3 regions of the Bacillus sp. CPT56D-587-MTF genome follow, and region 2 is predicted to be linked to each of the others. Evidence: riboswitches for the same ligand, from Rfam matches in the RefSeq annotation. Region 2 holds a riboswitch; each other region holds the start of a gene.
The links. Region 2 has a riboswitch for thiamine pyrophosphate ahead of thiM (hydroxyethylthiazole kinase). Riboswitches for the same ligand answer to the same signal wherever they lie in the genome.
Positions count from the first base shown of each region.

Region 1: another riboswitch for thiamine pyrophosphate. It lies ahead of tenA (thiaminase II); the one in region 2 lies ahead of thiM (hydroxyethylthiazole kinase).
Region 3: another riboswitch for thiamine pyrophosphate. It lies ahead of tenA (thiaminase II); the one in region 2 lies ahead of thiM (hydroxyethylthiazole kinase).

Region 1 is NZ_JBYTEF010000001.1:2,238,697-2,249,150, reverse strand. Features, by position in the region: gene AC3WVZ_RS11465 (heterocycloanthracin/sonorensin family bacteriocin) at 1-77, opposite strand, end outside; gene AC3WVZ_RS11460 (DUF3937 domain-containing protein) at 636-899, opposite strand; gene tenA (thiaminase II) at 1,297-1,986, opposite strand; TPP riboswitch at 2,114-2,219, opposite strand; gene AC3WVZ_RS11450 (D-alanine--D-alanine ligase) at 2,293-3,207, opposite strand; gene pdxR (MocR-like pyridoxine biosynthesis transcription factor PdxR) at 3,212-4,660, opposite strand; gene AC3WVZ_RS11440 (homoserine dehydrogenase) at 4,750-5,775, opposite strand; partial or broken gene AC3WVZ_RS11435 (esterase/lipase family protein) at 5,863-7,103, opposite strand; gene AC3WVZ_RS11430 (DUF3914 domain-containing protein) at 7,383-7,724, shown strand; gene AC3WVZ_RS11425 (lipoprotein BA_5634 family protein) at 7,790-8,461, opposite strand; gene AC3WVZ_RS11420 (ABC transporter permease) at 8,531-10,454, opposite strand, start outside; gene AC3WVZ_RS11415 (ABC transporter ATP-binding protein) at 10,440-10,454, opposite strand, start outside.
Region 2 is NZ_JBYTEF010000001.1:5,634,456-5,644,909, reverse strand. Features, by position in the region: gene AC3WVZ_RS29145 (anaerobic C4-dicarboxylate transporter family protein) at 1-454, shown strand, start outside; gene thiE (thiamine phosphate synthase) at 570-1,229, opposite strand; gene thiM (hydroxyethylthiazole kinase) at 1,245-2,054, opposite strand; TPP riboswitch at 2,127-2,239, opposite strand; gene topB (DNA topoisomerase III) at 2,449-4,638, shown strand; gene AC3WVZ_RS29125 (YhgE/Pip domain-containing protein) at 4,679-7,654, opposite strand; gene AC3WVZ_RS29120 (endonuclease/exonuclease/phosphatase family protein) at 7,960-8,751, opposite strand; gene AC3WVZ_RS29115 (PTS transporter subunit IIBC) at 8,756-10,063, opposite strand; gene tnpC (IS66 family transposase) at 10,115-10,454, shown strand, end outside.
Region 3 is NZ_JBYTEF010000001.1:375,698-386,151, forward strand. Features, by position in the region: gene AC3WVZ_RS01950 (DUF3965 domain-containing protein) at 1-1,017, shown strand, start outside; gene AC3WVZ_RS01955 (hypothetical protein) at 1,258-1,590, opposite strand; gene AC3WVZ_RS01960 (SH3 domain-containing protein) at 1,596-2,750, opposite strand; TPP riboswitch at 3,020-3,131, shown strand; TPP riboswitch at 3,192-3,295, shown strand; gene tenA (thiaminase II) at 3,381-4,076, shown strand; gene AC3WVZ_RS01970 (ABC transporter ATP-binding protein) at 4,045-4,794, shown strand; gene AC3WVZ_RS01975 (ABC transporter permease) at 4,794-5,546, shown strand; gene AC3WVZ_RS01980 (ABC transporter substrate-binding protein) at 5,543-6,544, shown strand; gene tenI (thiazole tautomerase TenI) at 6,555-7,175, shown strand; gene thiO (glycine oxidase ThiO) at 7,168-8,277, shown strand; gene thiS (sulfur carrier protein ThiS) at 8,293-8,496, shown strand; gene thiG (thiazole synthase) at 8,499-9,269, shown strand; gene thiF (thiazole biosynthesis adenylyltransferase ThiF) at 9,262-10,281, shown strand; gene thiD (bifunctional hydroxymethylpyrimidine kinase/phosphomethylpyrimidine kinase) at 10,297-10,454, shown strand, end outside.

The DNA.
Region 1 (10,454 bases), 3.4 Mb from region 2:
TGGTCCCAATAGACAATATTTCCAGATCGGTAATCATTAAGACTTAGCGCTTGTAGTTCTTGTTGAAACTGATTCATTTTCATAACCTCCGTTTATAAAATACAACCTCATCGATGCTTCCCTATGTTTCTGTTCGTTACATCTAAGTAGGAATAGCGCTACAAACTAAGTTCAATACGTACACCAACAAAGTATGACTTATCACTAAATGATGCACCTTGTTCATATACCTATTTTTGCTATGGGCTCATTTTTATAAAGTGAAACTTTAATCAGTGGGGTTTTGTTCATCCCCTACCTAACTTCTTTGCTTCCGCTGAATTTTGAGGTGGGGGGCTTACTGCCCGGCAAATAGCGGGATAAATAAAAATTAAAAAATATGAATTCTAGCGTCATATCTTCATACTTACTAAGTTCAATTAATTTCTCAATAATTATGATGCCATGTCCTATATATTTCCGTGTGCTGCTTAGATTTTTCTGTACTGTAAATGGCTTTCGCTATAACACCTCCAAGTGACCGGTTTCTATGACAGATAAGAAATTCCTACAAAGAAAAAAGCCCTAATTAGGGCTTTTCATTCTATTTCTCCAGCAAAACTCTCTATGAAATTCCTAATAGAAAAAAGACACACTTAGATTGATGCGTCTTTTTGTGATGCCTCTTTTGTGAAATCATATAAAGCAATTGCGCCTAAAAGAACAAGTATACCTTGAGGAACATCTAGCAAAATGGTTTTCCAAATTTCTGGAATTACCCATTTAATATCTGCTGCTGTTTCAAGATATGTTTGGAAATAGCTGATTGTAAAATTAATTATCCCTAAAAATACAAACAACGATAAACCAAATCGAATTAATTTCTTATTTGTAAACATATAACACCTCTCAAAATTCATTGGATATTCCTGCTTTTGCTTCTTTATATTTCCATATATTTATATCTAATTTTAACACATAAAGAACTCAAAAAAATACGATATGCATATTTGCATATCGTATTAACAACATTCCATGATAATTTAGGAATTCCTGCGAAGAAAAAACAACTCCGTTACAGCTAATAGCTCGGGTTTCTTTTCTTATTTAACTTCATACCACCAACATTTACGTTCTTTAATTGTAAAATAAATGTGACAGAAGTTTATCCAGTTAATGCGTAGACAAGTAAATGAGCTAAATTATCGATATTCTATTTCGCCATATCCGTAGCACTAATAACTTTACGCAAATTTGACAAGAAAAAATATATAGATAGGTATGATCCAGACCTATCTATAACATTACTTCTATTCTTTATCCAATTACGTCTTTTACGTCTGTATCCACTGGCCACTTTTCTAATGTATAAGCCATTTCCCAAAATGAATATTCATATTGACTGCTAATAATAAAATGCTGTTTCATACGTTTGCGGTCTGCCTCTGTTACTTTTTCAGCGATAGTATCTAAACGTGTAATTTGTTCTTCAACTAGCGTACGGAACCAATCAGATCCATAAGCAGAAATCCATTCGTTATAAATTGGCTCTTCCGGCTGGCACTCTTTTAAGCGTTCGCCAATTTCATAATACAACCAATAGCAAGGTAAAATTGCTGCAATGATATCTCCTAAATGCCCTTCATACGCAGCACGATACATATGTGAAGTATACGCATATGCAGTTGGCGCAGGAATAAAATTATCTTTTTCTTCTTTCGTTATCCCTAGTTTTTTAGCAAAATTCTCATGTAAAGATAACTCTGCTTCATATGTATTTTGAGCATGATGTGCCATACGAGCTGTCGTCTCTAATTCAAGAGCTTTTGCAGCTCCTAAAGTTTGTACTCTAGCAAAATGACTCAAATAATATGAATCTTGAAGCACATAATAACGAAAACTAGCTAAATCTAACGTTCCTTCACCAAGTTTTTTTACAAAAGGATGGTTAAAACTCGCTTCCCAAATTGAATCTACTTCTTTACGTAATGATTGTGAAAAAGTCATTTAAATCCCTCCAATAATGTATAAAATATAAGTATTTATCCACAATTATTAAAGCTGTAAAATAAAAAAACTTTCTTTACAGGCGTAAAGAAAGTGAAATTGACAGTATTTATTTACTCATTAAATAGCAACGTCTTTCCCACTTCCCTACGCTGGCATTAACCAGATCAGGTACTAAGAGTCTCAAAATCACATTTGATCTCAGCCTATAAAAGGCCCCCCTAGTGGATAAATATTTTGTTTTTATAATGTATTCATCATAGCATACTTCGTGAAACTGTCAAAAGAATTCGTTATATAATCTCCTTAAAACCCTTCTTCATTTCTAACTTTTAATGATGTTTCAATAATCATATCTAATAGTTTGCTATAACTAATCCCCGCTGCTTCTGCACTTTTTGGCAATAAACTTGATTGTGTCATCCCTGGTAATGTATTAATTTCCATTACATATGGAATTCCGTCCTTCACCATCATATCAACTCTTGCATAAACACTACACTTTAATGCTTTATAACAAGCAAGTGACGCTTTATTTACACGTTCCTTAATTTCTGCTGGAAGTTCGATAACTTCCTCAACTGTACTAGTATCATCATATTTTGCATTATAGTCAAAGAACTCGGCTGCATGTCGAATTGAAACTATAGGTAACTGTTTTCCATCCAGAATTGAACATGTAATTTCATCACCTTTTATATACTTCTCAATTACTACTTCAGAATCCCATTCGAATACAGTTTCTAGCATTGAGATCAATTCATTTTTATTGTAAACGATTTTCACTCCGACACTCGATCCGCCAGAGTTTGGTTTTACTACTAATGGAAATCCTAACTTATCTAACTGGTCAAGCTTTAGATCCTCCATTTTTGTAAGTTCAATCCAATCTGGTGTTTCTACACCTTCATAACGTAAAATCTTTTTCGAAATATTTTTATCCATACATATACTGCTAGATAACATATTACTTCCGCTATAAGGAATCCCTAAACTCTCCAGTGTTCCTTGAACTGTCCCATCTTCTCCGTATTTTCCGTGTAATGCGAGCAACGCAAAGTCAATGTCTTTCGCTTTTTCAATTAAATCCATTTTTTCATTTAATGTAATTGGAACTATTTCATATTTATTTTTATCTAAATGAGCAATCATTTCATTCCCCGTCATAATTGAAACTTGTTTTTCAGACGATACCCCGCCCATAATAACACCGATTTTCATTTTCTCAACTCCAAATTTCATTTTTTAATGTATCACCAATTATTTTAATTCCCCGAACTATTTCTTCTTCTTTCAAGCGCGAAAAACCTAATCGGAAAGTGTTCGCTCCTTCTCCATCAGAGTAAAAAACATCTCCAGGTGAAAACGTAACGCCTTTCTCATAACACTTTTGTAAAAGTGTGCGGGCATTCATATGCTCTTCTAGCTCTATAAATAAATGAAGTCCACCATCTCCAGTCATTCTTTTAAAAGGAATGTACTGGTTACATGCCCCGACAGCTAACTCATATTTTTTCTTATAAACAGATCTTGCCTTTTTTAAATATTTTTCAAAATATCCCTCATGTAAATATTGAAACAGAACAGCTTGATCTAGCGTAGATGTGTGAATCGTTCTTGCTCTTTTTACGCTTTCTAAATAATGAATCAGCTCTTTATCTGCAATAATCCAGCCTACACGTAAACCAGGGAAAAGTACCTTTGAAAAGCTACTAATATAAATCACATTATTGCCAGCTCCCGCAAAAGTTAATAATGGAGCTAAATGTGAACCTGAATAACGTAATTCTTCATTAAATCCGTCCTCTATAATAGGAACCTTGTATTTTGAGAATAACCTCATCAATTCCGTTCTTTTCTCTGAACTCGTAACAATACCGGTTGGATTATGATAAGAAGGAATTAAATAAGCAAAATCAAAATCTTTTTCACGCAAACTTTTTTCAACTTCATTCGTATCAATACCATCCTCATGCATATCAATCCCATGAACTTCAAGTCCATGTAAACGGAAAAGCTTAAGTGCAGCGTGGTGAGTTGGATTCTCACAAATGACACGCCCGGATTTTTTTGATAAAGAAGAGAGTACAATATCCAACCCTTCTGTAAATCCATTTGTAATTAGAATATCTTTATTCGAAATGTCTACACCTTTCATTTCCATGTAATGAAGTAAATAATTCATTAACGGTCTATATCCCTTTGCATATCCGTAGTTCAATACGATGTCCCCTTCAATGGACATACGAGTAAGAAAAGCTCTTTTGAAATTTTCAACATCAAATAGCTTCTCATCCGGGGCTATACTATTAAAAACAATCATTTCCTTTGCCCAACGAACACCATGTTTCATTAAATCTAATTCGTCCGCTAATGCGGTCACTGTATTAAGTTTATTTTTCCAATCTATTTCAACAGACGAAGTGTTAGATATATCCACCTTCGCAACAAAGTTCCCTTTTCCTTTAACTGCATAAATGAGTCCTTCTTGCTCTAAATCTGCATAAGCAGCGAGTACAGTGTTTCTACTCACACTTAGTAATTCACTTAGTTCCCTTGTTGATGGGATTTTTTGATCCCCGAGCAAATGCCCTTTCATAATCATCTTTTTCAAATAGTCTTTTAATTGAATATAAACTGGACGATCTTTAACAACTTTAAAATCCTTAAACAATTCCTTACCCCCTGCAATCATTTTTGCATATTTATTTCATTCTCAAAAGGTCCACGACATATGTATTTTTTATAAAGGGCGGTACGGTCTTACAAATCTTTTCGATATAAGTTAATTACATCTTTTAAAGCTGCAGCTGCAGCGCCTCGTGGATTAGAAGCCCCACCAATTGTAGTAACTTGTCCCATCGTATCTGTAAAGAATGTAATTCCTTTTTCGGTCCCATTTACATTTGCTAACGGATGATCTTTTTCTATTTCGCACGGTTCAACATTTAAATTCACATTGCCACCCTCATCCTTATATATTGATGCTATTAATTTAATAATTTTATGTTGTTCCTTAGCGTTTTGTATTTGCTGTTTTGTAACGTGCTCAATTCCTTTTATATGTATATCAGTAAGTGTTTTCTCTGTTTCCATTAAGCTGTTAGTCAAAAGTAACAATTTACACGCACTATCTGAACCACTTATATCTAATATAGGGTTTGTCTCAGCAATCCCTTTATTTTGTGCTTCTTTCAGCGCTTCTTCAAATGTCATATCTTCCTCATACATTTTCGTAAGAATATAATTAGTTGTTCCATTTAATATTCCTTCTATTTTATCAATACTGCAACCGGCTAAACTAAATTGTCCGATATCTAGTGTCGGCAGTGCAGCGGCTGTTGCACCGCTATATCGAATTCGTACATTTGCGCCTCTTGCTGCTTCATTTATTTCTCTCCAGTTTGTAACGAGCGCACCTTTAGAAATTGCTACTATATCCATCTGTTTCTCAATCGCTTGTTTCATATATTGTTTCCCTGGATTTCCATCTTTAAGATTTGTAACCGTTGATTCTACCAATACAGTACCACTTATGCTAGTTATTGCACGTTCCTTCGGATGATACTCTAAATATTTTTCAATTGCAGCGGTACCGCCACCATACATCAATAAATGATGAAGAGATAAGCCTTCTTCATTATGTATTGCAATATTTCTCCCTAATACGCCACTTACAACTAATTGAATCCCATATGTTTCATATATATATGAATATTTTTCATTTAATAATTTTATAAACTCTCTGCCTACTGTTCCGTATCCTGATAATACAACTTGAATTTTCATAATATCCCCCCATATTTTTCTACCAAATCCCTCTTTCAATATAATATAAAGCGCTCTCGAATTCCATCGAGAGCGCTTTATTATTACCTATTTCGGTAAACGTGATAGCTTTTCAGCAATTGTTCTATAAAACTCTTGAATGCTAGAAAAACCTAACGAGTCTGAAACACTTAACCCTACCATGTCGAGATGGTCCCAATTCGCTTTCGTTTCGATATGATTCCATTTTCCAACCTGTAATGACTCATTATTATTTACAGCAACATTAGAAGATGGTGCAATCATGGAATTTGTATTTACTACACCATCATTTTGCCACCAAGAAGTATCAACTAGCGGACGGTTTTCTTCATATCTCGCATAAGAACCTAAGAAAAATGCATTTCCCATTAACACTTTATTCATCGTTATATGAGGCAAATGTAAACCTGTTATAGGTGCTGCTTGTGATGCATGTCCACTATAGGATAAATAATACACATCTGGTTGCGTCTTTACCCAATTATTTAACTCCTTTGCACCATCTGTACTTAAATCCCACTGACTTATATCTTTTGTATTTTTCCAAAGTGAACTATTTAGAATACGATTACTATATTGGAAAAAGGACTCTCCAGCATTCTTCTTTATACCCCATTGATCCAATTTAAAATCATATAATGTAAATTATTGTTTCCTCCAAAGCTTGCAGCTGTAATGAGTAAATCTTTAACAAACGGCAGTAGAAGACTCCCATCCGCAAGTGTTGTACCGTTGTGAGGGGTTGCTAATGTTGTAACACTATGAACATATGATTTTCCGCCTTCAAATAGTGGTGATATTTTGGTGTTTGGGTGATTTTTCACATAATTCTTTTCTTCAAGACTACCTTCTTTTAATAGCTGTACTAATGTTCTAATCGTTTGTCCACCCATGCTATGTCCAACTAAATGAACTTTATTTGTTTCACTCCAATTCGGCGCAAAACCACTATAAGTTCTGCCAAAACGATTATGTCCATGTTTCTCAGCATGGACTGCACCATAGTCTACTGTCCCACCGCTAATTTGTGCATACAATTCACATGCACGATCCCAGTTACTAGAAACAGGTCCAACAGCTGCGGTATGTACCGTATAACCATTTCGTTTCAAATCTTCCTGTATATCATGAACACCACCCCAATATTTTACGCCAAGCATTTCTTCTCTACCCCATCCAGCAAATCCATTCACCAATATGATAGGATAATTATTTTGTTGCCTCTCTTCAGCGTATGATATTTTCGCTGCGAATGAACATACGGTCACTAATGCAAAAAAACATATTTTTAAAAATAACTTCCCCATACTTTCTCCCCCCTAATAAAACGTTTACATTTTTCTTTTTAACTAATTAACAGAATAATTTAACAACTTAAACATAATGTAAAGTATTTTATATACTTTGTATATATAGAAAACATATACAAATGTTGATAAATATTAATTCAAGTAAATATTTACTTTTTACAATATAACTTGTAAATCTATTTATTTAGATTTATAATTAGATATAGTTTCCTCATGTTAAAAAGATTTAAAAACCATAAGAAAACTAATCTCATTGCTTGAAAAGGAGGAAAAATCATGCAAATCGGATCAAATATTCATACATTGTCTCAACCTACTAAAATAACTCCATCTCATCTTGAGCATAATACCATCTCTTCTACTAAACTTGAAAGTAAGAAAATAAATGATCCTATCAAGTTTGATATTCGTTTATCTGAAAAAGAAATGAAACAGCCTGAGCATAAATTTAATGAATTAGATTTATGGAAGATGCTAAAAGATAAAGGTGTTCCTTTATGGATTATACTTGAAATGCTACAAAAGGCTCGTAAAGAAAAAGAAGCACAAAATAATTCAGTTCAAAATTCAAATGCGATTGAAGAAACGAGTGAGACTCGATTAAATGAAGTAATGTAAGTTATTTAAACGGTATTAAAAAGAGCTCGAGGTTGATAAAGTATCCATCAACCTCGAGCTCTTTTTTAAGATTTTTCTCCAATCGTTACAAACTGAATTGATACCTCATCTCTATAACCTTCAATTAACTTTCTTACTTTTACTTTTTCATTAATCAACGTATTATCTGTCGATATTTTAGGGTTTTCATCACCTAATGACTTTTTCAAGTGTAGAAGTTGCATATTCGTTTCATTTGCTTTTATTTCTTTATACACACTATTTTTCGCCACAACGATATACCATAGTGCTCCATAGTCACGTTTATTGCCAAGCCAAGCATCACTACCATATGTAACAGGTATCTTGTTTCCTTCTATTTCAATACTTTTTATATTCTTTTCTTCTTCATTTATAAATAATAGGGAACTTTCTTTTGGAAAATTCGGCAACGTATCTAACGTTTTAGAAAGGGATGCTTGATCACGTTTACGAAAAAGCTTTGCATTCATCATCGCTTGTGCAGTAGATTCATTTATTATCAGAACCCTTTTTTGGTCAAATCTACCTGTTTTCACTGCAAAAGCTTCCTGTTCTTTCGTGTTTTCCTTATAACGATTCATAATTGCTCCAGTATGATTCTCATCTCCAATGATTAACACACCGTTAGCTGGAAATCTGTTTTCGTTTTTAGAGCATGCACTTACACTTAATAACAATAATATACTTAATATGAAAATAGATAATTGTTTTTTCATCACAGTTCCTTCCATAACTTCAAATTGTTTTTTTACATGCTTTTCTGCAATCTTACTTGCTGATTTTCTCTATTGTTCCATTGTCTTATGAAGCTTTTGTAAATAACGCCAACGAGTTATAAAGAAATATAAAACTTGTATACATATAAATGAAATTAAAATGACGATAGAGCTATTTAGAATAGAAAAATCGACTAATTGTTGTAATGCCATATAAGCGACTACAGTATGTATTACTGCAACGACAATTGGTAAGAAAAACATTAATAATAACTGTCTCGTTACAACTTTCTTTAGCTCCCGTTTACTTAACCCCATTTTCGAAATCATTTTATACTGCTGTTGATCACGATTCAAATCAGTATATAATCGGAAATAAATAAAACTAGCAGCAAATGTGAAGAAAACGATTCCGACTAAAACACTAGCCATAAGTAATAACCCATTCGTTTGTTTTGCACTTAACAACTCTATTGTTAGTGCTCTAAATTCAAAATGTATATCTCTAGGTTCTTGATCAAATATATTATTTAATTGGTTTGAAACCTCTTTCGTTTTTATCCAATCATCTACAACAAATCCGTAAGTACGATATTGAATAATATCTTCATTATCTGGACCACTATTCAGTGGAATTCCATCATATACATGATCTTGAATAGCAATATATATCCCTTTCGTATCATGTGGCAAAACTAAATTATCGACAGTTTTTTTCACATGAAATGTCTTTGTCCAATCGCCTTGAATGACTTCAATATTCTTCTTATAATCACCATTTTTAAATTCTTGTTTTTGTGATACCATTCCAGGAATTAATAACATTTCATCTTCTTTTTCAATCGTTTCTTGTTGATACCCTAGTGCTCTCGCAAGTTCGTTATATTCACTTAATTTCATTACATATACATTACTTTCTGTATATATATATGAAGATGAAGCCATTCGATACGGAATATTAGCATCAGCCAGATGGTTTTTTATAATAGAGAGATGTTTATCCGCTATTTTGTTGTTTTCAGGAGCCATGTATAGTAATGTATACGGATTCGTCATCCTTACTAAATCTTTATTTCCAAGAGCAGCTGTCGTGCCAATTGCTGTAAAAGCAACTGCTGATATAATAGATACTATAAAAAACATTGTTGCATTATCTTTCATACGATAAATTAATTCTGAAAATGTTAGTATATTTGTTCTCTTTAAAAAGAAAGTTTCTCTCCTTTTAGCAAGGTGCAATATATAAACACTACACTGTGTATATAAAAAATACGTTCCTATAATTACTAGGAGCACACCTATTCCAAGCGTAATAAAATTAGTACTTGGTATGAAGCGAAATACTGAAAAATATCCATATCCTATACTAATTAAAGAAAGTAGCGATAATAAAACTGAAGATTTCGGTTCAGGTTTTGGCTTTTCCTCTGCTCGAATAAGTTCCACAAGTTCCGTTACTTTTATCATTTTAAATGTAAATAATGAAACAATTAAAAACAAGAAAAGAAATGTGATAACTGTTAATAATACAGCCCGCACTGGTATATAAAAAGGTAAACCATTATTAATCATTAATACACTTGCACTTATCAATAAGACTAGTTTAGAAAATATGAGTCCAATGAAAATCCCTATACAAATTGAACCAAGTCCAATCAACATATTTTCAATTAATAATAATTTCTTAAGCTGTCTCATTGACATACCTTGCATCATTAAAACGCCAAATTCTTTCTTACGCGTCTTTAAAAACGAACTAACTGAATATAAAATGAAGAAAAATGAAAATACAAAAATCAATCCTTGCGAAACTGAAAATCCCAATGTACCAAATGCACTTATTGTTGCACTTGTCGATTTCAACTCACCTTGTAAATCAGGATGAAATAATAAAAGAGCATACGTAAAGAAAATCATAATAGAAAATGCACTACTTAAAAAATGGGCAGCATATGTACGCTTATTACGAAAAATATTATTAAATGCGAACTGA
Region 2 (10,454 bases):
CATTGTGTCTGGTAACGTCTTTAAAGCGGGGGCAACAGCAGTTGTTGCTATTTTCGGTATCGCTTGGATGGGAGATACTTTCTTTAATGGAAACTTAAATATGATTCAAGGATCCATTCAGCATTTAGTAACAAGTGCACCTTGGCTATTTGCCATCGCACTATTCATTCTATCTATTTTACTGTACAGCCAAGCAGCAACTGTTCGTGCCTTAATGCCACTTGGACTATCCCTTGGTATTCCACCAGCGCTACTGATTGCGATGTTCCCTGCAGTAAACGGATATTTCTTCATTCCAAACTACGGCACAATCGTTGCTGCCATTAACTTTGATCGTACTGGTACAACTGGCATTGGAAAATATGTTTTAAATCATAGCTTTATGATTCCAGGTCTAATCGCAACATTCACTTCTATCGGAATTGGAATGCTCTTAATTTCAATTATGTTTTAAAGAAAAAGCACAAACCTTTATTTAAAAAGGTTTGTGCTTTTTTAATCAAATGTTTGTTTAAATTTTGGGGCAGTCTATTTCTCCATGCAGCACTTGAAATGCTACACGTCCTTCCCTACAAACTTCTCTTTACTTCTTCAGCTAATTTTCTCGTACTTTCATACGCCGATTCAGCTAAACTAATTGCTGAAATAACTGAAACACCGTCCGCACCCGCTTCTATAACTGCCGCTGTATTTTCAATTGTAATCCCACCAATACCAACGATTGGCACTGTAATTCCTTGTTCTCTAAAATAGGCTAATCCTTTCGTTCCTTGAACCGCTTTCGTATCTTTTTTCGTACTCGTTGGGAAAATAGGTCCAACGCCTAAATAATCTGCTCCATTTTCGATTGCAAAGCGTGCTTCTTCAATTGTATGAGCAGATACGCCGATAATTTTATCTCCCATTTTTTCACGAACAGATGTAATTCCTTCATCATCTTGTCCTACATGAACACCATCTGCATCTAATTCAATGGCTAATTCTACATCATCATTTACAATGAAAGGAACGCTATATTCCTTACAAAGCGTCTGCAATTCTTTTGCAAAGCGCACTCTATCTTCTCCGATTAAAGAACCTTCCCCCTTCTCGCGAAACTGAAAAATTGTCACTCCACCATCTAACGCTTCTTTCAATACAGCTAAAGGATCCCTTGTGCAGTTATTACTTCCCATAATAAAATACACTTGCAATAGCTTAGACATTTTATCTATTTCAATGCGTGCCATTTCTTTCACTCCCTCTTACTCTAACTCCTCAATCTTTCCATACTTCTCAATATCACCAGAAGTAGTATTCGCTAACTGATTTAAAAATTCAATTTGGAAACTACCAGGTCCCTTTTCCACGGTCTTAGCAGCTGCCAGTTCCGAAGCTACACCATAAAACGTTAATGCTGCTACTGCTGCTTTTACATAATCTTTTTCCACTGCTACAAATGCTCCTATTACAGAAGTTAGTAAACAACCTGTTCCCGTAACTTTCGTTAAAATAGGGTGACCATTTCGAATAACAATAGTTCTCTCTCCATCTGTAACAACATCTTCTTTTCCAGTAATGACCGCAACTGTATTTAGTTCATCTGCTGCCTGCCTTGCAATACTTACAACATTTCCATTTCCAGTACCAGCGTCTACCCCTTTAATTTCCCATTTCTCATTAATAACATTTGCTATTTCAGCTGCATTTCCGCGGATAATTGCTAACTCAATTTCAGCCGGAATATGTCTCGCAACTTCTGTTCGGTACGAAGTTGCTCCTGCACCAACTGGATCAAATAGTACTGGCACATTGTTCGCATTTGCTGATTTACCCGCGAGTAACATCGCTTCTACTTCTTCAGGACGAAGTGTCCCCATATTTAATACTAACGCTCCAGCAATGCTAGCCATTTCTGCTACTTCTTCTTTCGCATACGCCATTACAGGCGATGCCCCAAGTGCCAACAAACCGTTAGCAGTAAAATTTGTTACAACAACATTTGTAATATTATGAACAAGCGGATTAGATTCTCTCACCAAATCCACTACTTTACTAATTTCTTTCATATTCATCCTTTTCATCTCCTAACTATAATGATGGGAGATACACAAAAAGACACTTTACGCGTACGCAAAGTGCCTGAATATGTGCTTTTACACTCTCCCTACGCTGGCATTATCCAACAGGTTCAAATGGTCAATGACGGACTAGTAGCCATACTCTCAGTTTGTATCCACAAACTCCCATGTGTTTCTTATTCATCTACTTCAAAGTCTACTCTTATTCTAGTAAAATAACAAGTTCTTTACTTTTCTATTTGATATAGAGGCAACTGATAAAGTGAAACTTTAATCAGTTGGGATTTTGTTAACTCCATTAAAAACAGCTGAAATATGGAGCGAAACTGAATCTCAAGAAGATGTATGCTATATTTAACTTATGGAAATTTGAAAGGATGTTTTTAATATGTCAAAAAGCGTTGTAATCGCTGAAAAACCTTCCGTTGCACGAGATATTGCTCGTGTACTGAAGTGTGATAAAAAAGGAAACGGCTATCTTGAAGGTAGTAAATATATTGTAACTTGGGCTTTAGGTCATCTCGTTACATTAGCAGATCCAGAAAGTTATGATGTGAAATATAAAAAGTGGAATTTAGAAGATTTACCGATGCTACCTGAGCGTTTGAAATTAACGGTTATTAAACAAACTGGTAAACAATTTAATGCTGTAAAAAGTCAGCTACTTAGAAAAGATGTAAATGAAATTATTGTAGCAACAGACGCTGGACGTGAAGGGGAATTAGTCGCACGCTGGATTATCGATAAAGTTAAGCTAAATAAACCAATCAAACGTTTATGGATTTCTTCTGTAACCGATAAAGCAATTAAAGATGGTTTTGCAAATTTAAAACCAGGTAAAGCCTATGACAATTTATACGCTTCAGCAGTTGCGCGTTCAGAAGCTGACTGGTATATCGGTCTTAATGCAACTCGTGCTTTAACGACTCGCTTTAATGCCCAGTTAAATTGCGGCCGTGTACAAACCCCTACTGTTGCTATGATTGCTAGTCGTGAGGATGAAATAAAGAACTTCAAAGCACAAACTTACTACGGCATCGAAGCTCAAACAATGGCGAAGCTCAAACTTACTTGGCAAGATGCAAATGGCAATAGCCGTAGTTTTAATAAAGAAAAAATCGATGGTATTGTAAAACGTTTAGATAAACAAAATGCTACTGTTGTGGAAATTGATAAGAAACAGAAGAAGTCATTCTCTCCTGGTCTTTACGATTTAACTGAATTGCAACGTGATGCGAATAAAAAGTTCGGTTACTCTGCTAAAGAAACATTAAATATTATGCAAAAATTGTATGAACAGCATAAAGTACTAACGTACCCTCGTACAGATTCACGCTACATTTCATCTGATATCGTTGGAACACTTCCAGAACGTCTAAAAGCATGTGGTGTTGGAGAATACCGTCCCTTCGCACATAAAGTATTACAAAAGCCTATCAAACCTAACAAATCATTTGTTGATGATAGTAAAGTAAGCGATCATCATGCGATTATTCCAACAGAAGGATACGTTAACTTCTCAGCATTCACAGATAAAGAACGCAAAATTTATGATTTAGTTGTAAAACGTTTCTTAGCTGTTTTATTCCCAGCATTCGAATACGAACAACTAACGTTACGCACAAAGGTCGGCAATGAAACATTCATTGCACGCGGAAAAACGATTTTACATGCTGGTTGGAAGGAAGTATACGAAAATCGATTTGAAGACGATGATGTAACTGATGACGTAAAAGAGCAGATTCTACCTCACATTGAAAAGGACGATACATTAACTGTAAAGTTACTTATGCAAACATCAGGTCAAACGAAAGCACCTGCACGCTTTAATGAAGCAACTTTACTTTCAGCAATGGAGAATCCTACAAAATATATGGATACGCAAAATAAACAACTTGCTGATACGTTAAAATCGACTGGTGGATTAGGTACTGTAGCGACACGTGCAGATATTATCGACAAACTTTTCAATTCTTTCTTAATTGAAAAACGTGGTAAAGATATTCACATTACATCAAAAGGTCGTCAATTACTTGATTTAGTACCAGAAGAATTAAAATCACCTACACTAACTGGTGAGTGGGAACAAAAACTTGAAGCAATTGCAAAAGGAAAATTAAAGAAAGAAGTATTCATTTCGGAAATGAAGAACTATACGAAAGAAATTGTTTCTGAAATTAAATCGAGTGATAAAAAATATAAACATGACAACATTTCAACGAAGTCTTGTCCAGACTGCGGTAAACCAATGCTAGAAGTAAACGGCAAAAAGGGAAAAATGCTCGTATGCCAAGATCGTGAATGTGGTCATCGTAAAAATGTATCTCGTACAACAAACGCTCGCTGTCCGCAATGTAAGAAGAAACTAGAATTACGTGGTGAGGGTGCAGGCCAAATCTTTGCATGTAAATGTGGCTATCGCGAGAAATTATCAACATTCCAAGAAAGACGTAAAAAAGAATCTGGAAACAAAGCTGATAAGCGCGACGTTCAAAAATATATGAAACAACAGAAAAAAGAAGAAGAACCATTAAATAACCCATTCGCAGAAGCATTAAAAAAATTAAAATTTGATTAAACAAAAAGGTTCCTACCTCTATCGGTAGGAACCTTTTATTTTAGTGAATGATTTTACTTCCTTTTGCATTCTCAACAAATTTTTCACTTGATTTGTTAATTGGTGTTTTCAGTAATAACGCAGCAACAATCATAACTACTACGAAAGCACTTAACACAAGTAAATCTCGCGTTACGATATCCCAAAGCATTCCGCCAACTGTTTCACGAATTGCGCTAATTGCGTATGTGAATGGTAAGAACGGATAAATCGCTTGGAAGAACGCTGGTGTCATTTGGATTGGGAATGTTCCGCCCGATCCTGCTACTTGTAGTACAAGTAAAATGATCGCCATCGATTTCCCAACGTTTCCGAAAATAGAAACGAGTGAGTATACGATACAAACGAAGACTCCACCAATAAATAAACTAAATAACACAAACCAGAACTTATCGACTACGTACGTACCGAGTAAGAATATATCTCCCATCGATACGATAACCGCTTGTGAAAGACCTATCGTTAAGAATGTTAATAAACGTCCGAAGTAAATTTCATGGCTCTTATAATTCGCGCCCTCTTCGTGTACTTCTACCGTTAATAATGAAACCATTAATAATGCGCCTACCCATAATGCAAGCACTGTATAGAATGGTGACATCGCTGAACCGTAGTTCGGCATCGCAAATAATTTATTTTCTTTTAAATTTACTGGATTCGCAAAGTAATCACTTTGCTTTTCAACATCATTTTTCAATAAGCGTATAATGTCTTTTAAATCCTCTTCAGATTCAAAATCACGAATTTTATCTGCTAATTCTTTAATCTTTTTCTCAGTAGCTGGCATTTCAGCTTTAATGTCTGCTAATTTCTTTTTACCATCTACTAAACCTTTTGATGAATCTTCTAGTAATTTTTTAACATCTGGAAGCTTTTTGTCTGCCTCTTTTAAAATTTGAGATGTGTTTTTAGACATCTCTTTTGTGCGAGCAATTGCTGCATTGAAATTTGGAGTGATTTCTGAGTCATATTTAGCTAAAATGTCACCAATTTGGCCCGAAACACTTTTAGACACTTGATTAATACTTTCAATAACATCAGCTGCTGGTTTTTGACCTTTATTAATAGCGTCAATTCCTTTATCAGTTAACTCCATTCCTTTTTGCAAACCATCTTTTGCTTTATTTAACTTAGAAATTGTGCCATTAAGATTTTTATCACTATTCACATCAGCTAACACTTTATTTGTACTTTCCAGAACTGGAATCATGTCATTAACTAAATTCCAACTTGCTTTGAACTGCCCATTCAAATCATTTAAGGCTACTTTTGTAGAATCTAATCCATTAACACCTTTGTTACTTAAGTCTTCTCTTGCTTTTTCAAGCTCTGTTTTTAATCTGCTGTAATCATTTACAGCTTTATCATATTTTTCTCTACCACTGTCTAATGCTTCATTTGTTTGGTTTACTAACTCATTTGCTTTTTTGATATCTTGATTTAAATTACCTCTTAGTTGCTGAGCATCTTCTTTTACATTTTCAGCTGTGTTTTTCAATTGCTCAGCTGTGCTTACTGCTTTTTCGAAATCTGCTACAAACGTAGCATTATAATCTGCTTCTGCTTGATTTACCAAGTTATTTATTGCATCTAACTTTTTATTAGCAGCGTCTCTTACATCTTGTTTCACTTCTTGTCCTGTACCAATAATATTGGCAATATCTTTAACGCCACCATTTGCATTTTCAATAGCTGATTTAAGGTTTGTTAATTTTTCTATTCTCTTTTGGAAGAATTCTTTTCCAAAATCAGTTGATGCAGACTCTTTAAATTTAGTAAAGACATCAATTAAATATGAAACACTATCTGCACGACCTTGCAGCGTCTCAGAAACCTTATTAAGATCTTGCTTCGCTTTTTCCGGATCAAAATTACCATTTTGCAACCCATTTATAACACCTTGTGCATAAGTTGTTCCGACACGTATCGAACTAAAAACATTATTTACAGTTTGATTAATATTTTTAGCAATATTTTTATACCCCCCACCATTCACTTGCGGTAACGCTGGAATTTCTGGGATTTGTGGTACTTGCGGAATAGTTATATTAGGCAACACTGGGAATTTAGCTGGATCTGGAAGTGTCAGATTAGAATCAAATGATGGATTTTTTAAGAAATCCGTAATTGCCGCCGCACCATCTAAACCTTTTTGCATTACCATTAAATTATTCTTAATAGTTCCTGGGGCACGTTGCAATGTTTCATCATTTCTCGCAAAGAATTTATCTAAATTCCCTAACGCTTCTTGCCCATCATTCATAACACTCTCTACAACTGGCAACTCTTTTTGCGCTACTTTCACAACATCTTCTGCTCGAGTTGCATCATCTAACGCCTTATCCATAAGTGTATTCATTTCTGGGAACTGCGCTTCTAACTTAAAGACAAGATCTTTTACTTTCTCGATACTTGGTAAGTTTGTTTCTAAATCGATTCCAAGGTCATTGAAGATTTTAAAAATCTCACCGTTTGCTGTTTTTACAAAGTTTTTACTAATTTCTTCTGTAATACCTGATGCACCTTTTGCTGTAATCTTCGGTGCAATCGCGTTTACTTTTTCATTCACATAGTAATCCAGTTCTGGTTTTTTAGGATTTTCATCCAGAACAGTTGCAATTTTTTCAGAGAAATCTTTTGGAATCGTAATACTTGCATAATAATCTCCACGCTCAACTCCGTAAATTGCTTGTTTTTCATCTACAAATTTCCAGCCAAGATTTTTGTTTTTCTTAAGGGAGTCTACAATCTCTTTCCCGATATTAATATCTTTCCCTCTTAAATTAGAACCTGCATCTTGGTTAGAAACTGCAATGGGAACCTCTTTTGTATTTCCATATGGATCCCAAGAAGCTTTAATGTTAAACCATGCATATAACGATGGTAAAATCATTAATCCTAAAACAATAACAATTGCAGCCCAATGTTTGGCTACATTCCGTAAATCTGTCTTATAAATACGCCAAATCTGTTTCATAGAAGTTATCACCTAATTATATATTTTTCCTTCTTTAGAAAATGATACATACATTTTGCAATTATATCACTTTCTACATCGTGTATTAACCAAAAACGTACTATTTTTTCCCATTAACTTTCACTTACTTCATTATATAACGAAGTGAGTCAAAGTATGAATACAAAATGACCAAATCGGTTTTACATTCAATAATAACAAATATATATGAAATGTCATAAAAAATACAAGTATTTTCTCTTGGAAATACTTGTATTCCTAAAAAAAATCCTCACAGCTTTTATTCTCTGTGAGGATTTCTTCTATTATATATCCAATTGAACCTCTACACCGAAATGATCTGAAATTACATTTCTGTTTGTACCATTAAAAATAACTTTTGAAGAATGAACTTTTTTACTTTGGTTACACAATATTAGATCGATTCGCAAATTATGTTTATTTTCATCCCAACCAGCAATCTCACCTTGGACAGTCGTTCCTTCATCCTTCTCTATTGCTAATTCATATGTGTCATACAACCCTTTTTGCATCATATACTCATAACCTTCGCCTTTCAATCGAGCATTGTTATTAAAATCCCCCATTAAGAAGGCGAGCTTATTGCTATCTACACGCTCCATCAAACGATCGACTTGACCTTTGAATGACTCTTCTTCATCATTCCACCAACCGAGATGACAAGAGTAAAACGTTATATCCTTACCATTATAAGCAATTGTTGTACTTACAATTTTACGCGTTTTCCAATACGTTGTATCCTCGTTTTCTGAAATGAAGAACGTATCTTCTTTTATAATATTATGCTTCGTTATAATTGCTAATCCTTCTTCGTACACATCATAACCAATATGAGAGAAATCCCAAGTAATATTGTAATCTTTTACATGTAGCGCTTTTAACTCTTCTAATAGTAAAAGTCCAAAATTATCTTTTTTCTTGTTACCGCATACATTTTCAGCTTGTATGGACTGACTTACTTCTTGCAATGCGATGACATCGTACTCTTCTTCTTGAATTACTTTAGCAAGGTATTGTATCTTTTCTATTTGATTCTCTTCTTGCCAAGAATGACAGTTTAAAGTTAGCAATTTCATATTATTACGCACCTAACATATCTTGAATGTCTGACTTTAATACGTCAGCTTTCGGACCATATACCGCTTGTACACCTTTGTCTTTTACAATAAGCCCTAAAGCACCATTTTGTTTCCACTGTGCTTCTGGTGCAACAACATCTAAATCTTTTACTGTTACACGTAAGCGCGTCATACAAGCATCTACGTCAGCAATATTTTCTTTTCCACCTAATAAATCGATAACTTTTGTTGCTAATGAACCGTCTTGTACATTTCCTGTTCCTTCTGATGCCTCATCTTCATTATCAATATAGTTACCTGCACGCCCTGGTGTTGGTAAATTGAATTTTTTAATTAAGAAATTAAATAGTGTAAAGTTAAGACCGAAGAACACTAATGAAACAATAACAAAGTTGATTAAGTCTCTTGTTAAACCTGCGTTAACCATCATTGGCGTACGAGTAATTAACTCAATAAATCCAAATGCATGAACACGTAAGTTAATTAAATCAGCTAGCGCGAATGCAAGTCCTGTTGTAATAGCATATACAACATATAATACTGGAGCAATAAACATGAACATGAATTCAATTGGTTCTGTTACACCTGTTAAGAATACTGCTAATGCTGCTGATAAAAACATTGGTTTATATTTTGCACGCTTTTCTTTATCAACGTTACGGAACATCGCAAATGCAATCCCCATTAACGCTGCTGTTGAGCCGATAACTTGTCCAGCTTTGAAACGAGCTGGTACAACATTATTTAATAAATCGTTATATGCCTTCGTATCTCCATTTGCTAATAAATTATTTAAATCTGTAATCCATGCAAGCCATAATGGATCTTGTCCTGCTACAACTTGTCCAACTTTTGAACCAGTTAGCATCGTATATGTTCCGCCTAGCTCTGTATAGTTCATCGGAATCGTTAACATATGGTGTAAACCAAATGGTAATAATAAACGCTCTAACGTTCCATATACAAACGGTGCAACAACTGGTGCACTATCTTTTGAAGCTGCAATCCAGCGACCAAATTCATTTAACCCACTTTGGATGAATGGCCATAGAAGTGATAATACAATCGCAGTAACTGTAGACCAAAGAATTACAACGAATGGTACAAATCGTGTTCCATTAAAGAATGCTAATGCCTGTGGCAGTTTATTATAGTTATAATATTTGTTATATAAAGTAGCTCCTAAGAAACCTGTGATAATCCCTACGAACACTCCCATGTTTAATGCAGGTGCACCAAGTACAGAAGTAAAGTAATCGTAACTACTCAGCCACCTTTCGGTGTCTTTTTTAAATTTTACTAGTTTCATATGCCTCCCATTTGTAAATACTGAGTATATCAAACAGGGGAGGTGAATCTTATGGTCGATCGAAAAATTATTTTAGATACATATAAAAAAGGACCTGAAGCTGTTATTTCTTTATTTGAAGAAACATTTTCTAAGTTAGAAAAACGTATACAAGAACTAGAAAATGCTTCAAAAAAAAACTCCAAAAATAGTCATAAGCCACCTTCTACAGATGGTTTGGGTAAGCCCGTTACAAAAAGTTTGCGCAAACCGTCTCATCGTCAAACGGGTGGCCAGTTGGGCCACAAGGGACATACTCTTGGTTTGACAGCGACTCCAGATCATACGATTACACATTCTCCTACATATTGTACTTGTTGTCATACTTCCTTGAACCACGAGCCTGTAAAAG
Region 3 (10,454 bases), 5.3 Mb from region 2:
GTATGGAAAGAGAAAGAATTTTATAAAGAAGAAAATTTAGCGGCATTTATCGTATATGGCATGAATAAAGCAAAGAAATTACCGCAGTTTCATAAAGATGAAATTCCAACTTTAGTGCGTATTCTTCGCTTATGCCAAGAGATTGGTTGGTATGAAGAGGCAAATGATTTTATGATAGCGCAAGGATTAGCTGAGTTTGTTCATACTTCATTGGAATATGAAACATGGGATCTTTTGACGCAATCAGTTGCTTTAAATTATTTAATTATTAAATATCGTATAGGTGAATTGACAGATAGGGATATTGAAATTTGGGATAGAGTTAAATTTAATGAGAAGTGTATAACCGATTGTAAACATTTATTATCTCATAAAGAAGTATTGGAATTTACATTCTTTTATATGTGCAAGAGAGCGAAATCATTATCAAAAGAGCAATTAAATAGTGATATGATGAGTTTAGCAATGTATTGTAATACTTTTGTATATGATTTGTATACACATGATTTATTACGGAAATATCGTAAGTGTACAGATTTCCTATCATATTATGGACCTAGTCAGGCAGTTTTAGCATGTCAAAGAGCTGTATTATCTCAAATTTCCGATCGCTTAGACCCATTAAAGACAACGCATGTAGATGATTATTTATATGTGATGAAAGAAATGATGGAGCATATGACGATAGGAGTAATGGATCGATATGGTCATTTTATTGGAAAGCTACTATCTTATGTGCCATTTTTCGAAATGATACAAGTTCCACAGCATGCATATTATTGTGAAGAATTACTGTATATTTGTAAGGGCATTGAATATAAAGAAGAAACACTACGCAATTATATATTTATACAATTACATGATTGTTTACCATCATTTTTTAGGCTATTTCTTAAAAATAAGCGTTACGCAACGATTCATGATATTCTTTTCTATTGGTGCGATGACGAACAACGAATGAGCTTAGAGAAAAAATATAATCTAAGCTTTATTTATGAAAAATATGCTTGTGGATAAACAATATTTTCGATATGAAAAATTAATATAAATTAAAAAGGATCTCCAGTTTATGTGAGATCCTTTTTTGTTAGTAAAACAAGGAGAAAGTGATTAAGACAAGAAACAACATTCCATATAGGAGAAGTTGTGCAGTATAACTTCCTTGTATACCAAAAAAAGTATTGGCTTTCTTATACAAATGCAATATGTATTTTATTGGAGCATCTTTGAAAGATTGGTACACAGTGTCTCCTCTTTCTAAGCTTCTTGTTCTTGTTTTTGGTTATAAGGGACATTAATATATCTAGCTACAAATAATAAAACAGCCATAAAGAATACTGGAAATACAGTAGATAAATAAAAGCCATTACTAATTATATTTGTTATGAGAGCACTCAAAAGAAAAATAGCATTATAAATATGGGCAATTTTTTGTTTTAGTTGCACTTGAAATGATTCCATCATAATTTCTAATGCAACAAAAGCAATAATAATAGATAAAAATACAATGTTTGTATTGTAAATGATTAAACAACAGATTAAACCTAAAAAGGCTACGTATTCAATTATAAGAGGTATATTGCGTGGCATACAATTTACCTAACTAAATATGGCAGTGGATTTACTGCATTTGTTTTTTCAAAATTCCATTCTCCATTATGTAATTCAAAATGAAGATGTTGCCCGTATGAATGACCTGTGTTTCCCATATGACCTATTAATTGTCCAGTCTGTACTTGATCACCAGCTTGTACAGTGCGATCCTTCATATGAGCATAAACAGTTGTATATAATTTCCCATTGATTTGATGCGCAATGAAAACAACATTGCCATAGCTAGCTGAATAATAAGATTTCACAACTTTACCTGCAGCAGCAGCTTGGATAGAGACGTTTCCTGGAGCGGCAATATCTATACCATAATGCATTTGTTCCCAGCGTATATCAAAGGTTGAGCTAATTCTTCCTTGAGCGGGGAATTTGAAAGCAGCTGGAATTGATGAAGGCTGATCTGTTTTAGCTTGTGGTTGATTTTGTACTACATAGTGTTTTGCTACATATCCGTATCCTGTGCCAAAACGAATTTTATACCAAGTACCTACAGTTTCTACTACTTGTACTTGAGTACCGTTTTGTAATGAACCGAGTAGAGCGCTACTTGTACTAGCTGTGCTACGTACATTTAGATTAGGTGTTGCAACAGTATATTTTGTATTATTTTGAACGGTGATTCCTTTTACTAAGGGTTGTGAACCATTAGAGATGAATGCTTTTTGTACGTAACCTGTTTGGCCATTATGTGATATTTTATACCATTCGCCTTGATCTTCTTGAACGGTAATAAACTTACCATTTGGTAATACATCTAAAATGGAAGATTCTAAATTAGGTTCAGAGCGAACGTTTAATGCATTAGCATTAACGATGTATTGATCATTAGATTGAAGTTTGTTTTTTAGTAAAATAGCATCTTTTTGTACATAACCTACTTTATTATGAACAGATACTTTATACCAACCATTAGTTGTTTCAATGATGTTCACTTTTGTATTAAAGCGAATTGTATCAATTGATGTGCTTTTTACGTTATCTTCTGTATGTAATGCTACTTGATCGACTTTGACATACCCAGTTTTAATATTAGATAATTGTTCAGCGTTTGCTTTTTGTACATTTGTTTCACCCATAGAAGGAAGTAAAGAAGCAATCGCTACAGTAGTTGCTGTTAAAGCAGTAGCTTTCATATTCATGGAATAGAGACCTCCTCTAGTTGTATAGTTGTAATTTTATTATAGTATAAAGATATAATATAGTGGGGGTATTCACATAAATGTAATATGAAATCAATATAAAAATAAATTTTTTGAGGATAATGATTCCTTTTTATACAATTAATTGGGGTTTTATTTTCTAAAATAGAATGTATGTATTGTATAATTTTGATATTATGTTGGCAATTAAGAAAATTAAAAAAGTTGATGATGTCTTATTAGGGTGTTATACTGACAGTGATAATTTTATAGTTTGCTAGGAGAGCTGGTGTTGCCAGCTGAGAGTAGGCCGTAAGCCTTTGATCCTTTTTATTACCTGATCTAGATTATGCTAGCGTAGGGAAGCAATTCGGACACTAACAATGAGTCCCCGTTTCTTTGCGTATAGAAACGGGGCTTTTTTATTTGAAAATTTCATATTGAAACCACTAGGGGTGCTTGACTTGCTGAGAGAGGAATAATCCTTAACCCTTACAACACCTGATCTAGGTAATACTAGCGAAGGGAAGTGGAACATCGAATAAATGTATAACTTTATTTGCTGTAACCACTTCTTATATATAGAAGTGGTTTTTTATTTAGATACATATATTGAAAGGGGATAGAGAAATGAAATTTTGCGATAGATTATTAGAAACTGTGCAACCGGTTTGGGAGATGAGTCATAATCATCCGTTTGTAGTGGGTATGGGAGATGGCACGTTAGAAAAAGATAAATTCCAGTATTATATTATTCAAGATTATTTATATCTGCTAGATTATGCAAAGTTATATGCGATTGGTGTTGTAAAAGCAACGAATCCACAAGTAATGGGAAAGTTCGCTGAACAAATTGATGGAATATTAAATGGCGAAATGACAATCCATAAACAATATGCAAAAAGACTTGGAATTTCTATAGAGGAGATAGAGTCTGCGAAACCATCTGCTAAAAATTTAGCTTATACAAATTACATGATGTCTGTATCTCAAAATGGCACACTTGCGGAATTAATAGCAGCGCTTCTTCCATGTATGTGGAGCTATTGGGAAATTGGAAAGCGTTTAAATGATATTCCTGGAGCAAGAGATCATGAGTTTTTTGGTGAGTGGATTCAAGGATATAGTTCGGAAGAATACGGTAATCTTTGTATTTGGTTAATAGATTTATTAAATGAAATGGCAGTTGGAAAGTCTGAGAAAGAACTAGAAAGATTAGAGGAGATCTTCTTATATTCCAGTCGATTTGAATATTTATTCTGGGATATGTCCTATCGTAAGGAGATGTGGGGATTTGAGGAGCAAGAACATACTACAGTTTCATAATGTTTCTTTTCATTACGATGAGAAACCAATCATCCATGAATTAAATGCTTCTATATATGAGAAAGAGTTTGTCAGTATTATCGGACCGAGTGGATGTGGAAAAAGTACTTTATTTCGCCTTATTACAGGTCTAGAAAAGGTAAGTACTGGACAGATAGAACTGACAGAAACAAAGAACCATCCTGTAGGATATATGCCGCAAAAAGATATGCTTTTGCCGTGGAGAACAATTATTGAGAATGCTGCCCTGCCGCTAGAGTGCCAAGGTGTACAGAAGAAAGAAGCAGAAGTAAAGGCAAAGGAACTGTTACATAAATTTGGTTTGCAAGGGTATGAGCAAAAATATCCGAAAGATTTATCTGGTGGGATGAGACAACGTGTATCTTTTATTCGAACTTTATTAACAGGCGGGGAGATATTGCTGTTAGATGAACCATTTAGTGCGTTGGATGCTTTAACGAAGACCTCTTTGCAAGAATGGTTGTTTGAACAATGGCAAGAGTGGGAAAAAACAATTTTATTCATTACTCATGATGTTGAAGAAGCGTTATTTCTTTCAAACAGAGTTTTAGTAGTGGAACAGCAGCCGATAACGACTTTGACTGAGCGGACTGTACCGCTTGATCATAACAGAACACGAAAAGATTTATATAAACCGGAAGTATTAGCGCTGAAAGATGAGCTTCTTAGTATGTTACAAAGGCAGGTACTTGTGTGATGAACCGATTGAAAGAATTAGTTCCTGCTATTACACTTTCTAGTATTTTACTAGCTGTGTGGGAAATAGGAGCAAGAATTGTAGATGAGATGTACATTTTACCGTCACCGTCTGCGATTGTAATGAAGATATGGAAACTAAAAGACATATTATTTACAGTTCATTTACCTGCAACGTTATACGTCGTTTTAATAGGTGTTGTTATCTCTAGCGTATTAGGTGTAGGGCTAGCGATGTTAATGAATGCGAGTACATGGATGGAAAGAGCATTTTATCCATTATTAGTTGCTTCACAAACGATTCCAATTACTGCGCTTGCTCCGCTATTTGTTTTATGGTTTGGATATACAATTTGGAGTAAGGTTGTTGTCACAGTTTTAATTACGTTTTTCCCAATTGCGGTCAATACGTATGATGGACTGCGTAGTACGAAAAAAGAATGGGAGGAGCTCTTAGTTACATATGGAGCAACAAAAAGAGATATTTTTCTTAAATTAAAGTTGCCGTCTGCTCTTCCTTATTTTTTCTCAGCTTTAAAAATTGCAGTTCCGCTTAGTGTTATCGGAGCAGCAATTGGAGAATGGCTCGGTGCACAAGCTGGGCTTGGATATTTCAGTAAGAGAATGATGACGCAGTTAGATGGAGCTGGCGTATTTGCACCTATTGTATTGTTATCATTATTAGCTATTTTCTTCGTCGTAATTATTTCCATATTAGAAAAGAAATTCATTAGTTGGAGGAAGCATTCATGAAATTTTTAAAACGCATCTTTGTGTTTACATTATTAATTGCAATAATTGCAGGATGTTCGAGTAATTCAGCATCAGACAAAAGTAAAAAAGAGAAAGAAATAACAGTCATGTTAGATTGGTATCCAAATGCGGTACATAGCTTTATCTATGCAGCAATTGAAAAAGGATACTTTAAAGAAGAAGGTGTAAAGGTAAATATTAAATTCCCTTCTAATCCGACTGATCCATTAACGCTAGCAGCAGCAGGGAAGGTGACAGTTGGCTTGTATTATCAGCCAGATGTTGTTATGGCGAGAGCGAATGAGCAAATTCCAGTGAAATCAATTGGGGCTGTCGTACGTTCACCATTAAATCATGTTGTATCACTGAAATCAGCGGGCATTCAATCACCGAAAGATTTAGAAGGAAAAACAGTAGGATACTCTGGAACACCATTAAGTGAGATGTATTTAAAAACGATGGTAAAAGAAGCTGGTGGTAATCCTAATACAGTGAAAGTAGTAGATGTTGGCTTTGATTTAGTACCAGCATTAATTACGAAGAAAGTAGATGCGGTAACAGGGGCATACATTAACCATGAAGTACCTGTTATGCGTCATGAAGGCCATGAACCAGCGTACTTTAATCCAGCTGATTACGGAGTACCAAACTATCATGAGCTTGTGTTTGTAACAGGTGATAAAACGTTGAAAAAAGATAAAGAGGCGTTGCAAGCTTTCTTACGTGGTACGAAAAAAGGCTATGATTTCATGAAGAAAAACCCAGATGAAGCATTGAATATTTTATTAAATCATCAAGAAAAAGAAAACTTCCCACTTGTGCCAGAAGTTGAAAAGGAAAGTATGAAAATTTTATTAGAGAAGATGGAAACGAAAGATGAGCCATTCTTATCAGATTCAAAAGAATCTTGGGAGAAACAAAATAAGTGGCTGAAGGACAAAGGAATGACGAATGAAACCGTCCCAGCCGATGAATTATTCGAAAATATTTTAAAGTAGGCGAATGAATATGAAAAATGAGCTCCACGTAATCTCAAATGGCCATATGCCATTCGAAGAGTTAGTGAATGTAGCGATGCAAATTGAGAGTGAGATTGATTATTTGCATATTCGTGAGCGTGAGAAGAGTACGAAGGAATTATATGAAGGTGTGGAAAGTCTATTAATGGAGGGCTTTCCAGCTTCTAAAATTGTCATAAACGATCGAATTGATATTGCAATTTTATTAAATATTCCTCGTGTTCAACTAGGATATCGAAGTACAGATGTAAAGTCAGTGAAAGAAAAGTTTTCGTATTTGCATGTCGGTTATTCTGTGCATTCGCTAGATGAAGCAATAGTAGCTTTTAAAAATGGAGCGGATTCACTCGTTTATGGCCATGTATTTCCGACAGATTGTAAAAAAGGTGTGCCAGCGAGAGGGCTTGAAGAAATTTCAGACATTGCAAGGTGTTTATCTATACCGATTACAGCAATTGGAGGAATTACCCCAGAAAACACAGTGGATGTTCTTACTAACGGTGTAAGCGGTATAGCAGTTATGTCTGGAATTGTAAGTAGTAGTAACCCGTATAGCAAAGCGAAATCTTATAAGGAATCAATAAGAAAGTGGGCGGAAAAACATGTGTGAGAAGTATGATGTAGCGATTATTGGTGGTGGTGTAATTGGTAGTTCAGTTGCACATTTTCTAGCAGAAAGAGGACATAAAGTAGCGATTGTGGAGAAGCAAAGTATTGCATCGGAAGCTTCAAAAGCAGCTGCTGGTTTACTTGGTGTTCAGGCAGAATGGGATGCGTATGATCCTCTATTTGAACTTGCTAGAGAAAGCCGAGCTATATTTCCACAACTTGCAGCAGTTTTACGTGAAAAGACGGGTGTTGATATTGGATATGAAGAAAAAGGAATTTATCGTATTGCTCAAAATGAAGATGAGAAGGAAAGAATTCTTCACATTATGGATTGGCAGCAGAAAACAGGTGAAGATTCTTATTTTCTAACGGGAGACCATGTGCGGGAAAAAGAGCCATATCTATCCGAATCTATTATAGGAGCAGTATATTATCCGAAAGACGGTCATGTTATTGCACCAGAGCTTACGAAAGCATTCGCACATTCTGCAGCGATTTCCGGTGCTGATATATATGAACAGACAGAAGTATTTGATATCCGTATTGAAAATAATAAAGTGACTGGAGTTATTACAAGTGAAGGTATTGTCACATGTGAGAAAGTCGTTATTGCAGGAGGTTCATGGAGCACGAAGTTACTCAGTTATTTTCACCGCGATTGGGGTACATATCCAGTTAAAGGAGAAGTGGTTGCGGTAAGAAGTAGAAAACAACTTTTAAAAGCACCTATTTTTCAAGAAAGATTTTACATTACTCCAAAGCGCGGTGGACGTTACGTAATTGGGGCAACAATGAAGCCACATACGTTCAATAAAACTGTGCAGCCAGAAAGTATAACTTCTATATTAGAGCGTGCTTATACAATATTGCCAGCTTTAAAAGAAGCAGAATGGGAAAGCACGTGGGCAGGATTAAGACCACAATCGAATCATGAAGCTCCTTATATGGGAGAGCATGAAGAAATAAAAGGTTTATATACTTGCACGGGCCATTATCGAAACGGTATTTTATTAAGTCCTATTTCTGGCCAATATATGGCTGATTTAATAGAAGGAAAGCAAGAGAATCATTTGCTAGATTCATTGCTTTCTAGAAGAGTTTAGAAAGGGGATGGAAGTTTGAATTTAAAAATTAATGGTAACCAAATTGAAGTGCCAGCGAGTGTAAAAACAGTAGCTGAGCTACTTACACATTTAGAGCTAGATAACAGAATTGTTGTAGTAGAGCGTAATAAAGATATTTTACAAAAAGATGATCATACAGATACATCTGTTTTTGATGGAGACCAAATTGAGATTGTAACTTTCGTAGGAGGCGGTTGATTATGTTAAACATTGGACCATTTTCATTTCATTCTAGACTTTTATTAGGAACAGGTAAATTCCCTGATTTTGACGTACAGCAAAAGGCAATTGACGTTTCTGAAGCTGAAATTTTAACGTTTGCAGTACGTCGTATGGATATCTTTGATGCAAAGCAACCTAATTTATTAGAGAAACTTGATGTGAAAAAATATACGTTATTACCAAATACAGCAGGAGCAAAAAACGCTGAAGAGGCTGTTCGTATTGCAAAATTAGCAAAAGCTTCTGGGCTTTGTGACATGATAAAGGTAGAAGTTATTGGTGATGATAGAACGTTATTACCTGATCCGGTAGAAACATTAAAGGCATCTGAAATGTTACTGGAAGAAGGATTTATCGTACTTCCGTATACATCTGATGATGTTGTATTAGCACGTAAATTACAAGAGCTTGGCGTGCATGCGATTATGCCAGGAGCATCTCCAATCGGATCAGGACTTGGTATTGTAAATCCATTAAATTTGAGCTTCATTATTGAACAAGCGACAGTACCAGTTATCGTTGATGCCGGTATTGGTAGCCCAGCTGATGCGGCATTTGCAATGGAATTAGGAGCAGATGGCGTGTTATTAAATACAGCTGTATCAGGAGCAAAAGATCCTATTAAAATGGCACAAGCAATGAAATTAAGTATTGAAGCAGGCCGTTTAGGATTTGAAGCAGGTCGCATTGCACGTAAGCGTTGTGCAACTGCAAGTAGTCCTTTAGAAGGAATGAGCGTAGTTGAATAATCGATATTCTCGCCAAGAACTATTTTCTCCAATTGGAGAAGAAGGACAGCAAAAGATAAGAGAAAAGCATGTGCTTATTATCGGTGCAGGTGCATTAGGTAGTGCAAATGCAGAGATGTTTGTAAGAGCAGGTGTTGGCAAGATAACAATTGTTGACCGTGATTATGTAGATTGGAGTAATTTACAAAGACAACAATTGTATGCAGAGAGCGACGTAAAGAATAATCTTCCAAAAGCTATAGCGGCTAAAAAACGTTTAGAAGAGATTAATAGTGATGTAACAATAGAAGCTCTCGTTCAAGATGTAACAGCTGAAGAGCTAGAAGAACTTGTTATAAATGTTGATGTAATTATTGATGCGACTGATAATTTCGAAACGCGCTTTATTGTAAATGATATATCACAAAAATATTCTATTCCATGGATTTACGGTGCATGTGTAGGTAGTTACGGTCTTTCTTACACAATCCTTCCTAGTAAAACACCATGTTTATCATGTTTATTACAGTCGATTCCGCTTGGCGGGGCAACATGTGATACAGCGGGTATTATATCACCTGCTGTATCTCTTGTCGTTTCTCATCAAGTAACAGAAGCTCTTAAACTGTTAGTAGAAGATTACGAATCACTTCGAGATGGGCTTGTATCGTTTGATATGTGGAAGAATGAGTATTCATGTATGAATGTGCAAAAACTTCGCCAGCATAATTGTCCTTCATGCGGAGAGAATGCATTATATCCGTATTTAAATAAAGAAAACACATCAAAAACAGCAGTTTTATGCGGGCGAAATACAGTTCAAATTAGACCACCTCATAAAGATGAAATGAATTTTGAACAATATAAAGAGTTGTTGGAAGGTCGTGTAAATGATTTAAATATAAATCCATATTTACTATCATTTTCTGTTGAAGACAAGAGGTTAGTAGCCTTTAAAGATGGCCGTGTGCTCGTACATGGAACGAAAGATATAAGCGAAGCAAAAACAATTTATCATCGCTATTTTGGATAGAAAAGGATGAGTGGGATGAAAGTGAATAAAGCTTTAACAATTGCAGGGTCTGATAGCGGCGGCGGTGCTGGAATTCAGGCAGATTTAAAAACATTCCAAGAGCTTGGTGTATACGGAATGACGGCTATTACGGCAATTACTGCTCAAAACACGCTTGGCGTTCAAGGGGTATA